One region of the Streptomyces sp. NPDC047982 genome, then DNA from elsewhere that is predicted to be linked to it. Evidence: riboswitches for the same ligand, from Rfam matches in the RefSeq annotation. Region 1 holds a riboswitch; each other region holds the start of a gene.

Evidence for each region. A riboswitch is a leader RNA that binds a small molecule or an ion and turns the genes downstream of it on or off. The one in region 1 is predicted to bind cobalamin.
Region 2: another riboswitch for cobalamin. It lies ahead of ACGF2V_RS24025 (prenyltransferase/squalene oxidase repeat-containing protein); the one in region 1 lies ahead of ACGF2V_RS24220 (ABC transporter substrate-binding protein).
Region 3: another riboswitch for cobalamin. It lies ahead of ACGF2V_RS05815 (cobalamin biosynthesis protein); the one in region 1 lies ahead of ACGF2V_RS24220 (ABC transporter substrate-binding protein).
Region 4: another riboswitch for cobalamin. It lies ahead of ACGF2V_RS26710 (ribonucleoside-diphosphate reductase subunit alpha); the one in region 1 lies ahead of ACGF2V_RS24220 (ABC transporter substrate-binding protein).

What each region holds. Positions count from the first base shown of each region.
Region 1 covers NZ_JBIDBS010000021.1:30,427-33,828, forward strand. Annotated here, with positions in the region: gene ACGF2V_RS24215 (alpha/beta hydrolase-fold protein) at 268-1,410, opposite strand; cobalamin riboswitch at 1,624-1,806, shown strand; gene ACGF2V_RS24220 (ABC transporter substrate-binding protein) at 1,836-2,876, shown strand; gene ACGF2V_RS24225 (iron ABC transporter permease) at 2,915-3,402, shown strand, end outside.
Region 2 covers NZ_JBIDBS010000020.1:138,010-141,411, reverse strand. Annotated here, with positions in the region: gene ACGF2V_RS24030 (SCO2322 family protein) at 1-470, opposite strand, end outside; gene ACGF2V_RS24025 (prenyltransferase/squalene oxidase repeat-containing protein) at 527-1,810, opposite strand; cobalamin riboswitch at 1,925-2,052, opposite strand; gene ACGF2V_RS24020 (MBL fold metallo-hydrolase) at 2,358-3,398, opposite strand.
Region 3 covers NZ_JBIDBS010000004.1:54,987-58,388, forward strand. Annotated here, with positions in the region: gene ACGF2V_RS05805 (inorganic phosphate transporter) at 1-741, shown strand, start outside; gene ACGF2V_RS05810 (hypothetical protein) at 840-1,070, shown strand; cobalamin riboswitch at 1,287-1,419, shown strand; gene ACGF2V_RS05815 (cobalamin biosynthesis protein) at 1,564-2,643, shown strand; gene ACGF2V_RS05820 (cobyric acid synthase) at 2,640-3,402, shown strand, end outside.
Region 4 covers NZ_JBIDBS010000025.1:67,228-70,629, forward strand. Annotated here, with positions in the region: gene ACGF2V_RS26710 (ribonucleoside-diphosphate reductase subunit alpha) at 1-1,346, opposite strand, end outside; cobalamin riboswitch at 1,488-1,633, opposite strand; gene mctP (monocarboxylate uptake permease MctP) at 1,917-3,402, opposite strand, start outside.

The sequences.
Region 1 (3,402 bases):
CCCAGGCTTCCGACGCCCGGTTTCCGCCCGTGCGCCGGGAGCGTCGACGGCGCCCCGGGCCGATGCCCCGGACCGTCGTCACGATCGCCCGGCCGGGCGCCCCGACGACTCCATTCGGCCGACGCCCGACCGGCATGCCGTCGGACGGACGGCCCCGAGGGCCCGACCGTCCGGCGCGCACCGCGTCGGTACCTTCCGTGCCGTCGCCCCCGTCGGTCCTCGCCCCGCCTCTGCCCGTCCGGCCCGTCCCCGCCGCTTCCCGGCTCCTCAGACGCCCTTCGCCGGCGCCACCCGCCCCGCCGGCGGCGACAGTTCGGCCGTCAGCCAGCGGAAGACCTGCGGCACCTGGCGTTTCCACAGCCCGATGGTGTGCGGGCCGGTCACCCGGGCCACCACCACCCGTGTCGGGGGCATCGCCGCGCGTCGCAGCGCGACGCCGTCACGGTAGCCGTCGTCGCGTCCGCCCGAGAGATAGAGCGAGACGCGCGGAGGCGTGCTCGCGTGGCGCAGGATCCACAGCGGGTTGTTGGTGCGCCGCAGTTCGGGGGCGCGGGCCGTGAGGGAGACCCGTTCGGCGGCCGGGTCGTTGTAGCCGGAGAGGCCCACGGCCGCCCGGTACCGTTCCGGATGGGCGAGTGCCATCTTCACGGCGCAGTGTGCCCCGGCCGAGTAACCGGCCACCGCCCACCCCTCCGCGCCGCCCCGCGCGCGAAAGGTGTCGATCACCATCTGCCGGACGTCCACGCTGAGCCACGATTCGGCGTCCACGACGCCCGGCACATTGGCACATCCGGTGTCCTGACCGGCCAGCAGGTTGGTGCGCGGTTCCACGAGGATGAACGGGGCGATCTCACCGCTTCGCATCCGGGCCTCCAGCTGCGACTGCACCCGAAGGCTGCTGAACCACGCCTTCGCCGAACCGGGGAAGCCGCCGAGGAGTTCGACCACGGGGAACTTCTGGTGTCGGAAGGCCGGTTGGTCGTACTGAGGCGGCAGCCATACATACACCTCGCCGTACACCCCCGACACCCGGCCGCGCACATGGGTGACGCGGACGTTGTGCCCCATCCGGGCGTCGCGGGCCGGTCTGAAGTCCTGGACGACCTTCGGTTCGTTGGCCCGGTCCTTGTGACTCCCGAGTCCGTCGCGTCCGAGGTCCGGGGCGGCGACGACGTGGTGTCCGGTGCCGAGCAGGTCGGCCCAGCTGTCGTACAGGCCGTTGGTGTTGTTGACCACCACGAAGACGCTCAGCACGGCCGCCCCCTGTGCGAGGACGACCATCGCCAGGCGGCTCGCGCCGCGCACCACGGCGGGGCCCCGCACCCGTCCCCACAACAGCAGGGGAAGCAGCACGCTGACCAGGGCCAGCGTGATCGTGGCCAGGAAAACGGGTGTCCCCGTCAGGCTCATCACGCCAGTGAGGATGTCGCACACAGGAAGATGGTTTACCCTTTTCCGCCTTTTTACGTCGAACGCGAGACTTGGGGAACCGCGTGTTGACGACGGTCGCACCCGGCCTCCCGGACCACGTGGTCCGGTCGCGTCGGCGAGTGGCCGAAAGACGCGTTCCGGTCCCTGGGCGTGCGATCACTCACATGGGCCCCCTCTGTGCGCCGACCTCGGACGAACGTAATATCGGCAGGTCATCGCCGCGACGGGAGACAGGAAGCCGGTGCGAATCCGGCACGGTCCCGCCACTGTGACCGGGGAGTGCAACCCTTCGACATGCCACTGCGCGCGGCGCGGGAAGGCGGGGGGAACGTCGATCCGGGAGTCAGGAAACTGGCCTGTCGCGGGCCCGTTTTGAGGAGCGCGGACTCCCCAGGAGGCTCTACGTGTACTTCGGCACATCCCGCCGCCCCTGCTCTCACCCTGCCCGGACCCGGCGCACCCTGCGTGCCGTCGCCGGGGTCGTGGCCCTGGCCACCGCCCTGCTGACGGCCGGCTGCGGCGCCGACGACTCCCCCAGGAAACCGAAGGCCGGTGCGTCGCGGGTCAGCGGTTTCCCGGTCGCCGTCGACAACTGCGGGGTGAGAACGACCTACGACGAACCGCCCTCGCGCGTGGTGACGATCCATCAGCACCCGGCCGAACTGCTGCTCGCCCTGGGCCTCGGCGACCGCATGGTCGGTACCGCCTTCCCCGACTCGGCCGTCCTGCCCGAGCTGAGGAAGGACTTCGCGGCCGTACCCGAGCTGGCGAAGAGGGAACCGTCCTTCGAGACGGTCCTGGACGCGGAGCCGGACTTCGTCTACGGCGGCTACGGCAGCGCGTTCGCCGAGAACGAGGGCCGTTCGCGCAAGGCGTTCGCCGAAGCGGGCATCGACACCTACCTCAACCGCGAGTACTGCGGCAAGAAGCGGGTGACGATGCGGGACACCTACGACGAGATCCGCACACTCGGCCGCATTTTCGGCGTCCCGGACCGTGCCTCCGCTCTGGTGGCCGATCTGAGGGCACGCGTCGACAGGGCCGTCGCGGCCGTCGGGAGCGGGCCCGACGTGCCCGTCTTCGTCTACGACAGCGGCGACAAGACCGCCCTGACCGCGGGCGGCAAGGGCCTGGGCAACGACCTGATCGGGCTGGCGGGTGGCCGCAACGTCTTCGCGGACCTCGACGACGTCTTCGGGGACGTCTCCTGGGAGCAGGTCGTGGCCCGCAGGCCGGAGGTCGTGGTGATCTACGACTACGCGGGGTCCGGAAGCGTCGAGCAGAAGAAGGAGTTCCTGCTCTCGCAGCCCGCTCTCGCCGATGTTCCCGCCATCAGGAACCAGCGGTTCGTGGTCCTGCCGCTGACCGCGACCCTCGTCGGCATCCGGTCCGCCTACGCGGTCGACGGCCTGGCACGCGGTCTGCATCCCGAGAGGTTCCGGTGACGCGGACGCCCGTGAAGGCCGGCCCGGCCGACGCGGCGGTGGACGGGCCGGTCGCGCGGAGCACACGCCGCGCGGGCCGCTCGGGACGTGTTCCCCTCCCCCTGGTGCTGACCGTCCTCGCGCTGCTGCTGGTGGTCTCCGCCACCGCCGGCCTGGCCATCGGCTCGGTGCACGTGCCGCCCGGCCAGGTGTGGGGCATCGTCACGCACGCGCTGGGCGCCGACTGGCGGGAGCCGTCCTGGACCCGCGCCCGGGAGACCATCGTCCTGGACGTGCGGGCGCCGCGTGTGCTGCTCGGCGCCGTGACCGGGGCCGGGCTGGCGGTGGTGGGCACGGCGATGCAGGCCCTGATCCGCAATCCGCTGGCCGAGCCGTACCTGCTGGGCGTGTCCTCCGGCGCGTCACTGGGCGCGGTCTCGGTGATCGTGCTCGGCGTGGGCGTGCTCGGCCCCGTCTCGCTGCCGGCCGCCGCGTTCGCCGGTGCCCTGGGCGCGCTGCTGGTGGTGTACGCGACCGCGCGCACCGG
Region 2 (3,402 bases), on a different contig from region 1:
CCGTCGCCCGACACCTGCTCGCCGCAGCCGGAGGCCGGGTAGCCGGAGATGGCGCACAGCAGCGCGTTGCCGTCGTAACGCAGCGGCTTGGCCACCGAGGCGAGGGCCTCGGCGGTGCTCGCGTCCGGGGCGACCAGGGCGCACGCGGTCCGCAGCGGGGGCGGGGTCCGCCCGTCCGGGGCGTCCGCCGCCGTGCCCGGGTCGATGACGAGCGCGACCCGCTTGGATCCCTTCTCGGCCGGGGTGTCCGCGCAGATCTTCGCGAAGCCGGGCGCGTGGCGCGGCCGGGCCGCGTCCTGGGAGTCCTCGCTCACCGAAAACCGGAAGCCCTGCACGGAACCGTCGTCCGGCCGGACCAGGGCGGGGCCCTGGGTGGCGTACGTCCAGCTCTCGCCGGAGCCCTCCCAGAACGACCAGTACCGGTAGCCGGCCGCCTGGGCCTCTCCCGCGCCCAGCACGGCCAGCAGCATGGCCGTCACCACCGTGCCCAGGACCGTCAGCACCGCGGCGGCACCTCCCGTCCGCCTCACAGCTGCTGGTTCTTCCGGCGGCCGCTGATCAGGAAGCCGACGCCCGCACCGACGACGAGGCCGATGCCGACGAACCACCACACGCCGCCGATCACGTCGTCGCCGCTGTGGACCCGGTCCTTCTCCGTGGCCTCGTACCCGGTGTCGGCGGACGGATCGGGGGTCGTGATCGCCGCGGGCTTGGGACCGGTCGCGTTCAGCTTGTCGACCAGGTTCACGCCGCCGAAGTCCCGGGCGTCGTTCCCGGTCGCGTGCGCGGCCAGGATCAGCTGCGCGTAGGCGGCGGGGCCGTTCTGCTCGGCCCAGGCACCGGAGTTCTTCTTCAGCCAGGCCACGGCCTTGGCCGCCTTGTCCTGGTGGCCCGAGGCGGACAGCGCGACGACCGCGTCCGCGGTGTTGCCTATGTCGGGCTGCGGGCCGGAGTCCTCGGCGCCCGGCATCGGGGCCAGGTCGAGGTGGCCCTTCGCGGCGAGGGCACCGGCGAGGAAGTGGGCGCCGTTCTGGGCGGCCTGCTCGGGGGTGAGGGCGGAACCGGAGGCCGCGGGGCGGCAGTTCGTCCCCTTGGCGGCGGCGTTGTCGCCGGTGGCCAGGCCCTTGCCCATGCTGCCCAGCACGGCGGCGGCGGTGGCGTCCGCGTTGGCCACGAGCTTCCCCGCCTTGTCCGGCTGGTACGCGAACGCGCCGCCGTCCTTCTCACCGCACGGGATCGAGAGCGCGAGCAGCGGATCGTACGGGGACTTGCCCTTGGGCGTGACGATGTCCGCGAGCCGCTGGCCCTGCCGGGCGAGGGCGCCGATCACGAGGGAGGTGGAGTTGGCGTCGCTGGGCGCGCCGGCCACGTATCCCCAGCCGCCGTCCTCGTTCTGCACGGACTTCAGCCAGCGGACCGAGTCGTTCACGGTCTCCCCGTGTCCTCCGACCTCGGCGAGGGCCTGCACGGCGATCGCCGTGGCGTTGGTGTCCAGCACCGTCTTCTCGTCGCACGGCTTCGAGACGTCGGGCCGGTACGCGGCGTAGGCGCCGTTGGCGCACTGCTGGCCGATCAGCCAGTCCACGGACTTCGCGGCGGGCGTCACGCCTTCGACCCGCTGCGCGAGGAAGGCCAGCGACTGCCGCCAGACACCGTCGTAAGTGGGGTCCTTCGTGCCGTACAGCCCGGCGGGCAGGGCGACGGACGGCGTGGGCGACGGGGACGGCGCCGCGACCGCGACCGGGGCGGCCGCGCAAAGCACGGCGGCCGTGGTCGCGGCGAGCGTTGCCGCGCTGCGGCGTACGGTCATGGCGGGCGGGGCCTCTCCTGTGCGGGAAACCGAACCGGGCACAGGCACGCTCACGCACCAGGCTCCGACTCCGTATACCTCGACGGTGCCGACCACCGGGGTTCCGGTGGTCCGAGCCGGTCACAACCGCGTCCAGGGCATTCCGACTCACCGCCCACGGGACGGCTCACGGCTGCGTGGTCAGTGCCGGATTCGCACCGGCTTCCCCCTGTACGGGCATGATGACGACCCATTCACTCTACCGGGCGTACCGGAAGGGCCCCGGGGCGGGCGTTCCGGTCGGACGCGGGGTGCCCACGCGCGCTCGTACGGCGACGAGGACGAGGCGGTGCGCCATCGCGACGCAGGCCACCGTGAGGTGCATCACCGCGCGACGTACGCCACCGTGAGGTGCATCACCGCGCGACGTACGCCACCGTGACGTGCATCACCGCGACGCGGGCCGCCGCGACGCCCGCTGCCCCCACGCGACTCGTACGACGGTCGACGCCGCCCCCGCCGCCCACACGCGGCTCGTACGTACCACGGTGAACGCCACTCGCACCGCTCATACCGCGATGTACGTCACGGGATCGCTTCCCGCCACGGCTTCCGCGCGGCCCAGCTTCACCAGCCGCCGCAGATGCGCCTCGGCCTCCGAGACCGCGATGTTGCGCGAGCCGTGCGGAATCCGGTCCCACGGCCGGTTCCACTCCATGCGCTCGGCCAGCTCCCACGGGGTCAGCGGGGTGGACAGCAGCCCGAGGAGCCCAGCCAGCCGCTCCTCGTGGTGGTCGAGGAGCTCCCGTACGCGTCCGGCCGCGTCCGCGAACGCGTACTGGTGGGCGGGCAGCACCTCCGCCACCCCGAGCCGGCCCACGCGCTCCAGGGAACCGAGGTAGTCGCCGAGGGGATCGGTGACCGTGTCTGCGTCCGGGTCCTCGTAGAGCCCGATGTGCGGGCTGATCCCCGGCAGCAGATGGTCCCCGGAGAACAGCCGTCCCCGGCCGGGCAGACCGGTCGGGTGGTTCTCCTCCAGATGCAGGCAGACATGACCGGGGGTGTGGCCGGGCGTCCAGACCGCCCGCAGCCGCCGCCCCGCCAGGTCCAACAGCTCACCGGGCACGATCTCCCGGTCCGGCAGCGCGGCCCGCTCCCCGGGCAGGGTCCGCATACGCCCTCGGTCGGCCGCCGCGGCCCGCAACGGCGCGAGGTGCGCCTCGGGCGCACCGACCGCGGTGAGCTTGGCGACGAGGTAGTTCAGCCAGGTGCCGGGTTCCGCCTCCCGAGTGCGGCGCACGATCTCCGTGTCCGCCGCGTGCATGGCGATCCACGCACCGGACGCCTCGCGCACCTGGCCGGAGAGGCCGTGGTGATCGGGGTGGTGGTGGGTGATGACGATGCCGTGGATGTCGGCGACGGCTACGCCGACGGCGGTCAGCCCGGCGGTGAGCGTGTCCCACGCCTCCGGATCGTCCCACCCGGTGTCGATCAGGACCGGTCCGCGGTCGGTGTCGAGGACGTGAACGAGGGTGTGGCCGAGCGGGTTGTCCGGGATGGGCACCTCGATGCTGTGCACGCCCCCGCCGTGATCGGTCACCTGCGTCATGGGC
Region 3 (3,402 bases), on a different contig from region 1:
CGCGCCGGTCAGATCGCCTCGGCCGGACTGGTCTCCCTCGCCCACGGCACCAACGACGCGCAGAAGACCATGGGCATCATCACCCTGGCCCTGGTCACCGGCGGTGTGCTGAACCCCGGCGCCAACCCGCCGGTCTGGGTCATCGTCTCCGCCGGTATGGCCATCGCGCTCGGCACCTACCTGGGCGGCTGGCGCATCATCCGCACCATGGGCAGCGGCCTCACCGACCTCAGGCCGCCGCAGGGCTTCGCCGCCCAGACCAGCGCGGCCACGGTCATCCTCGCCTCCTCGCACCTCGGCTTCTCCCTGTCCACCACCCAGTCCTGCTCCGGCGCCGTGATGGGCGCGGGCCTCGGCCGCCAGGGCGGCGTGGTCCGCTGGTCCACCGCCACCCGGATGTTCGTCGCGTGGGGTCTGACCCTGCCCGCCGCGGGTCTGGTCGGCGCGGGCGCCGAGCTCCTGACCCAGCAGGGCACCTGGGGCGTCGTCGTCGTCGCGGCGCTGCTGGTCGTGGGCTCCGCCGCGATCTGGCTGGTGTCGCGCCGCAAGCCGGTCGGTCACGACGACGTCGCGCCCTCCGAGAGCGCCGTCGAGCCCGCGGGCGTGGTCACCACGGCCATCGCCGCCGTCAGCCCGCCGCCCACCGTCGCGGCCACCGCCGGGGCGCAGGACCTCGTGACCATCATCCCGACCACGCCGGCGCCCCCCGCCCAGGACCCGGCGCGTCCCGCCGCCGTCTAGTGCCCCTCCCGGCAACGTTTGCCCCTCCCGGCAACGTTTACTGGTCACGGCACCAGGCCGATCACGCGGACCGTCCGCAGACCGTCTAAGGAATCAGCATGAATATCGACTGGGCAGCCCTCGGCTCCGTCTTCGGTGTGTCGCTCGTCGTCACCGTCGCGCTGGTGGGCGTCTTCACCCTGGGCATCGTCGGCCTCGCCAAGCAGCCGGAACCGGCGGCTCAGGGCGGCTCCGGCGGATCACGGGTGCTGGCACGCGCGGGCGCGTACGCCTGCTTCGCGCTGTGCGCGGCGGCGGTCGCGTACGGGATCTATCTGATCGTCGCCTGAGCCCCGCCTCTCCGCCCACCCCTCTTCACCTCTTCACCTCTTCTTTCCTCGCTGTTCTTCGCTCTCCGACGGGCCGGACACGCCTCGCGCGTCCGGCCCGTCGTGGTGCCCCCGCCCGGATGTGGGCCTCAACACACTGCGCCGCCGCAGGTCAACGGCTAGTTGACGGGCGTTCGCGGAGCGTGGTGGACTGCCGGAGCCATTTACGGCGACAGCAGAGGAAGCCGGTGCGAATCCGGCGCGGTCCCGCCACTGTCACCGGGGAGCGGTCCCCCACACCGGGAAGTCACGGCACGCGCGAGCGGGCTGGAAGGCCGGGGGAATCGCGGATCCGGGAGCCAGGAGACTCTCGTCGCCGGTCACGTCGAACCAGGGCGCGGACCCTGAGTGAGGACATATCTCCATGCCTGGCAGCCGTGCGTCCATTCCTGTGCCGCTCTCGCCGAGAGCCGCCCGTACGAAGGTCCTCCGAGGCGCGACGGCCGGCTGAGCCATGCGTGCCGATCGCGTATTCGCGTACGGCGCCACAGTCGGCCTGATCGGCGATCTGCTGCTCGGTGACCCCCGCAGGAGGCACCCGGTCGCCGCCTTCGGGCGGGCCGCGGCGGGCGTCGAGCGCCGTCTGTGGCGCGACCACCGCGGGTGGGGCGCGCTGCACACCCTCGTCTGCGCCGGCGGCGCCGTGGGCGGTGCGGCGCTGCTCGCCCGTGCTGTACGCCGTCACCCCGCCGCCTCCGTCGCGCTGACCGCGGCCGCCACCTGGTCCGTGGTCGGCGGCACCTCGCTGGGGCGGGAGGCGCGGGCCATCGGCGGTGCCCTGGCCGCCGGGGACGTCGAGGTGGCCCGGGAACGCCTGCCGCATCTGTGCGGGCGCGACCCTCACTCCCTCGACGGGCCGCAGATCGCCCGCGCCGTGGTGGAGTCCGTCGCCGAGAACACCTCGGACGCCGTGGTCGGCGCCCTCGTGTGGGGGGCGCTGGCCGGTGTTCCCGGCCTCGTCGGCTTCCGCGCGGTCAACACCCTGGACGCGATGGTCGGCCACACGTCGCCCCGTCACCGGCGCTACGGCTGGGCCTCGGCCCGACTCGACGACCTCGCCGGCTGGCCCGGCGCCCGGCTGACCGCCCTGCTCGCCGTGGTCGCGGGCGGACGGCCGCGCGAGGCGGTACGGGCCTGGCGGGCCGACGCGGCGAAGCACCCGAGCCCCAACGCGGGCCCGGTGGAGGCGTCGTTCGCGGGCGCGCTGGGTGTGCGGCTGGGCGGGACGCTGGCGTACGGAGGCCGGGTCGAGCACCGCCCCGTGCTGAACGGGGCCACCGGGCGGGCGGTGGAGACCGCGGACATCGAGCGCGCGGTGCGGCTGTCGCGCCGGGTGGGCGTGCTGGCCCTCGGCGCGTGCGTGGCCGCACGGCTGGGCGCGGGCCTCGCCGCGCGACGGCTCGCGGACGTACGGGGCACGGGACGGCGAGGGATCGCGGGGGCGCGGCTCGCGGGCATGAGCGGCGCACGGACCGCACGAACCGCGCCCCTCACGGTCGCGGAACGCCTGATCGCAGGACGGAGACGGACATGAGCGGCGGACTCCTGGTCGCCGGGACCACCTCGGACGCGGGCAAGAGCGTCGTCACGGCGGGCATCTGCCGCTGGCTCGCGCGCCGGGGCGTGAAAGTGGCGCCCTTCAAGGCGCAGAACATGTCGCTGAACTCCTACGTCACCCGGGAGGGCGCCGAGATCGGTCGCGCCCAGGCCATGCAGGCCGCGGCCGCCCGGGTGGAGCCGTCCGCGCTGATGAACCCGGTGCTGCTCAAGCCCGGCGGGGACCGCTCCAGCCAGGTCGTCCTGATGGGCAGGCCGGTGGGCGAGATGAGCGCCCGCGGCTACCACGGCGGCAGGCAGGAGGCCCTGCTCGGCACGGTCGTGGACTGCCTGGAGCGGCTGCGGAGCACGTACGACGCGGTGATCTGCGAGGGCGCGGGCAGCCCGGCCGAGATCAATCTGCGGCACACGGACATCGTGAACATGGGCATCGCCCGGGCGGCACGCTTCCCGGTGGTGGTGGTCGGGGACATCGATCGCGGCGGCGTCTTCGCGTCGTTCTTCGGCACGACGGCGCTGCTCTGCGCCGAGGACCAGGCGCTGGTCGCGGGCTATCTCGTGAACAAGTTCCGCGGCGACGTGTCGCTGCTGGAGCCCGGCCTGGACATGCTGCGCGAGGTCACGGGCCGCCCGACGTACGGGGTGCTGCCCTTCGCGCACGGGCTCGGCATCGACGAGGAGGACGGACTGCGGGTCTCGTTGCGCGGTGCCGTGCGCGAGTCCGTGATCGCGCCGC
Region 4 (3,402 bases), on a different contig from region 1:
CCCGGCTCGGCGGTCTGGTTCGCGGTCCGGTTGGCGGCGTCCTTGAACGTCATCCAGCCCTGGCCGGTCTGCGCGAGGGTGCGCATCATCCGGCCGTACAGCTCACGGGCCGGCAGGGTCTTGCGGGCCAGCCCCTGCGCCTCGGCGGCCCGGTACGCGGCGTCGAACTCGTCGCCCCACAGGTCGACCAGCCCGGGCACGTCCGAGGGGGAGAACAGCGACCACTCGCCGTCCGCGTCGACCCGGCGCATGAACTCGTCCGGGATCCAGTGCGCCAGGTTCAGGTTGTGCGTACGGCGGGCGTCCTCACCGGTGTTGTCGCGCAGCTCCAGGAACTCCTCGATGTCCGCGTGCCAGGTCTCCAGATAGACGGCGGCGGCACCCTTGCGGCGCCCGCCCTGGTTGACCGCGGCCACGGAGGCGTCGAGCGTCTTCAGGAACGGCACGATCCCGTTGGAGTGCCCGTTGGTGCCCCGGATCAGCGAACCGCGGGCCCGGATGCGGGAGTACGGCAGGCCGATGCCGCCCGCGTGCTTCGAGAGGCGCGCCACCTGGTGGTAGCGGTCGTAGATCGAGTCGAGTTCGTCGAGCGGGGAGTCCAGCAGGTAGCAGGACGACATCTGCGGGTGCCGGGTACCGGAGTTGAACAGCGTGGGGGAGGAGGGAAGGTAGTCGAGCCGGCTCATCAGCCCGTACAGCGCCGCGACCTCGTCCACGGCACGCGGGGAGTCGTCCTCGGCGAGCCCGGACGCGACCCGCAGCATGAAGTGCTGCGGGGTCTCGATGACCTGGCGGGTGTGCGGGTGGCGCAGCAGGTAGCGGCTGTGCAGGGTCCGCAGCCCGAAGTAGCCGAACCGGTCGTCGGCGCCGTCGGCGAGGGAGCGTTCGACCAGGGCGTCCAGGGTGGCGGCGTGCGCCTGGACGAACGCGGCGGTGCGGTCCGCGATCAGGCCCTCGCGGTGGCCGACGGCGACGGACGCGGAGAAGGAGACCGCGCCCTGCCCCGCCGCCTCGTCCGCGACGGCACGGGTCAGCAGCCGGGCGGCGAGCCGGGAGTAGGCGGGGTCCTCGGAGATCAGCCCCGCGGCGGCCTCGGTGGCCAGCGAGTGCAGCTCGGCCTCGTCGGCTCGGGCGCTGCGCCCGCGCAGCGCGGCGGCGGCCACCCGGCCGGGGTCGGTGTCGGGCAGGTCGGCGGTGAGCGCGGTCAGGGTCCGCAGCAGCGCGGTTCCCGGCTCGTCGTGTGCGGTACCGGGGCCGTCGTGTGCGGCTCCCCCGGACTCGGCCGCCTCGGACACGGTCGCTTCGGACACGGCGACCGGGGCCGGATCGGCTGGCGCGATGGTCACGCGGTGCTCTCCCTCGCTCGGCTCGGGGCCGGCGGGGGAGCGGGGGTGGCCGGGCAGCACCGGGCCCGGACAGGGGGCAGCACTGCGTACGGCGTCCACCGGCCCATCCGCGAGGCCCGGACGTCTGGCATCCGGGTCGGTCGAACCGGATGCGCTGTCGGCAGGTCCTCGGACTTGCTCGGGCATGCGCAAAAGCGCACCGAGCACACCGTTGCGGGACAGTTCCGGATTCGCGCCGGATTCCCCTGCGGCGACAGCGAGCACGAGCATACATGTGGGGGCCGCTCGGTGAGGCAGCCCCCAGATGTTGTGTCGGCCGACTCACGTCGAGGCCGTAGGGCGCGTCCTGCGGCCCTCGTGGGAAGAAGGCGGACGTGCCCCGCCGCGCCCCTCGGGAAGGGGGTGCGGCGGGCTGTCCCGGGCCGTCCGAGCGGTCGTTCCAGGGCGTGTTTCGAAAGTGGCGTCGTCCGCCCGAAGGGCGGGGCCCGCGGCGTACGTGGACGATCCTGACAACGTGGCGAGGCGCCGTGCCAGGCGTCGCGGGCCGGACGGGACTTTCGAAAACACGTCCTAGCGGCCGCCACCCTGCGTCGCCGCCGAACTCGGGGACTCGGGCACGGCCGGCGGCAGCTCCACCCGGACACCCGGGTCGCCCGCGTCCGCCGTGTAGTCGGCCGGGGAGGTCTCGTCGACGCCGGCGGGTGCCTTCGCGGCGTTCAGGACGAACGTCAGCACCACCGTCACCACCACGTTCAGCACGAACGCCGTCAGACCGATGTAACCGATCTCGCCGATGCCGGGGATCTTCGTGGACGATCCGCCGAAGTGCGCCTGGGTCGGGCCGGCGACCTCGTACGCGGCGACCGTCCCGTACACCATGCCGACCGCCCAGCCCACGAGCAGCGCCCAGCGGTGGAACCAACGGGTGAACAGGCCGCCGACCAGGGCCGGCATGGTCTGGAGGATCCAGATCCCGCCCAGAAGCTGGAAGTTGATCGCGACCGTCTTGTCCATGGTGAGGACGAAGGCCAGTGCCCCGACCTTCACCAGCAGCGACACCAGCTTGGAGACCCTGGTCTCCTCCTCGGGGGTCGCGTCCGGCTTCAGGAAGTCCTTGTAGATGTTGCGGGTGAAGAGGTTCGCCGCGGCGATCGACATGATCGCGGCGGGCACCAGCGCGCCGATGCCGATGGCGGCGAACGCGACGCCCGCGAACCAGTCGGGGAACATGTTCTCGAACAGCTGCGGAATGGCCAACTGCCCGTTCTCCACCTCGATCCCGGCGGCGATCGCCATGAAGCCGAGGAGCGCCAGCATGCCCAGCATCAGTGAATAGATCGGCAGGATCGTGGTGTTGCGCCGGATCACGTCGCGGCTGCGGCTGGAGAGCGTCGCCGTGATCGAGTGCGGATACATGAAGAGGGCCAGAGCCGAGCCCAACGCCAGGGTGGCGTAAGCCCATTGGCCCGCCTCGCCGGGCGCCAGGGCGCCGGTCGGCTTCCCGCCGGGCGGGCCGGCGAACTTCTCCTCGGCGGCGGCGAAGATGTCGTGGAATCCGCCCAGCTTGATCGGGATGTAGATGATCGCCACCACGATGACCAGGTAGATCAGGCCGTCCTTGACGAACGCGATCAGCGCGGGGGCCCGCAGGCCGGACGAGTAGGTGTACGCGGCGAGCACCGCGAACGCGAGCAGCAGCGGCAGGTCCTTGACGAACCAGTGCGTGTTCTCGCCGCCGCCGACGCCCATCACGTCCAGCACCGCCTGGATGCCGACGAGCTGCAGCGCGATGTACGGCATCGTGGCGAGGATGCCGGTGACGGCGACCGCCAGCGACAGCCCCTTCGAGCCGAAGCGCCCGCGGACGAAGTCGGAGGTGGTCACGTAGCCGTGCCGGTGCGAGACCGACCACAGGCGGGGCAGGAAGGTGAAGATCAGCGGGTACACCAGGATCGTGTACGGCACGGCGAAGAAGCCCGCCGCGCCCGCCGCGTAGATCGCCGCGGGAACGGCGACGAAGGTGTAGGCGGTGTACAGGTCGCCGCCGAGCAGGAAC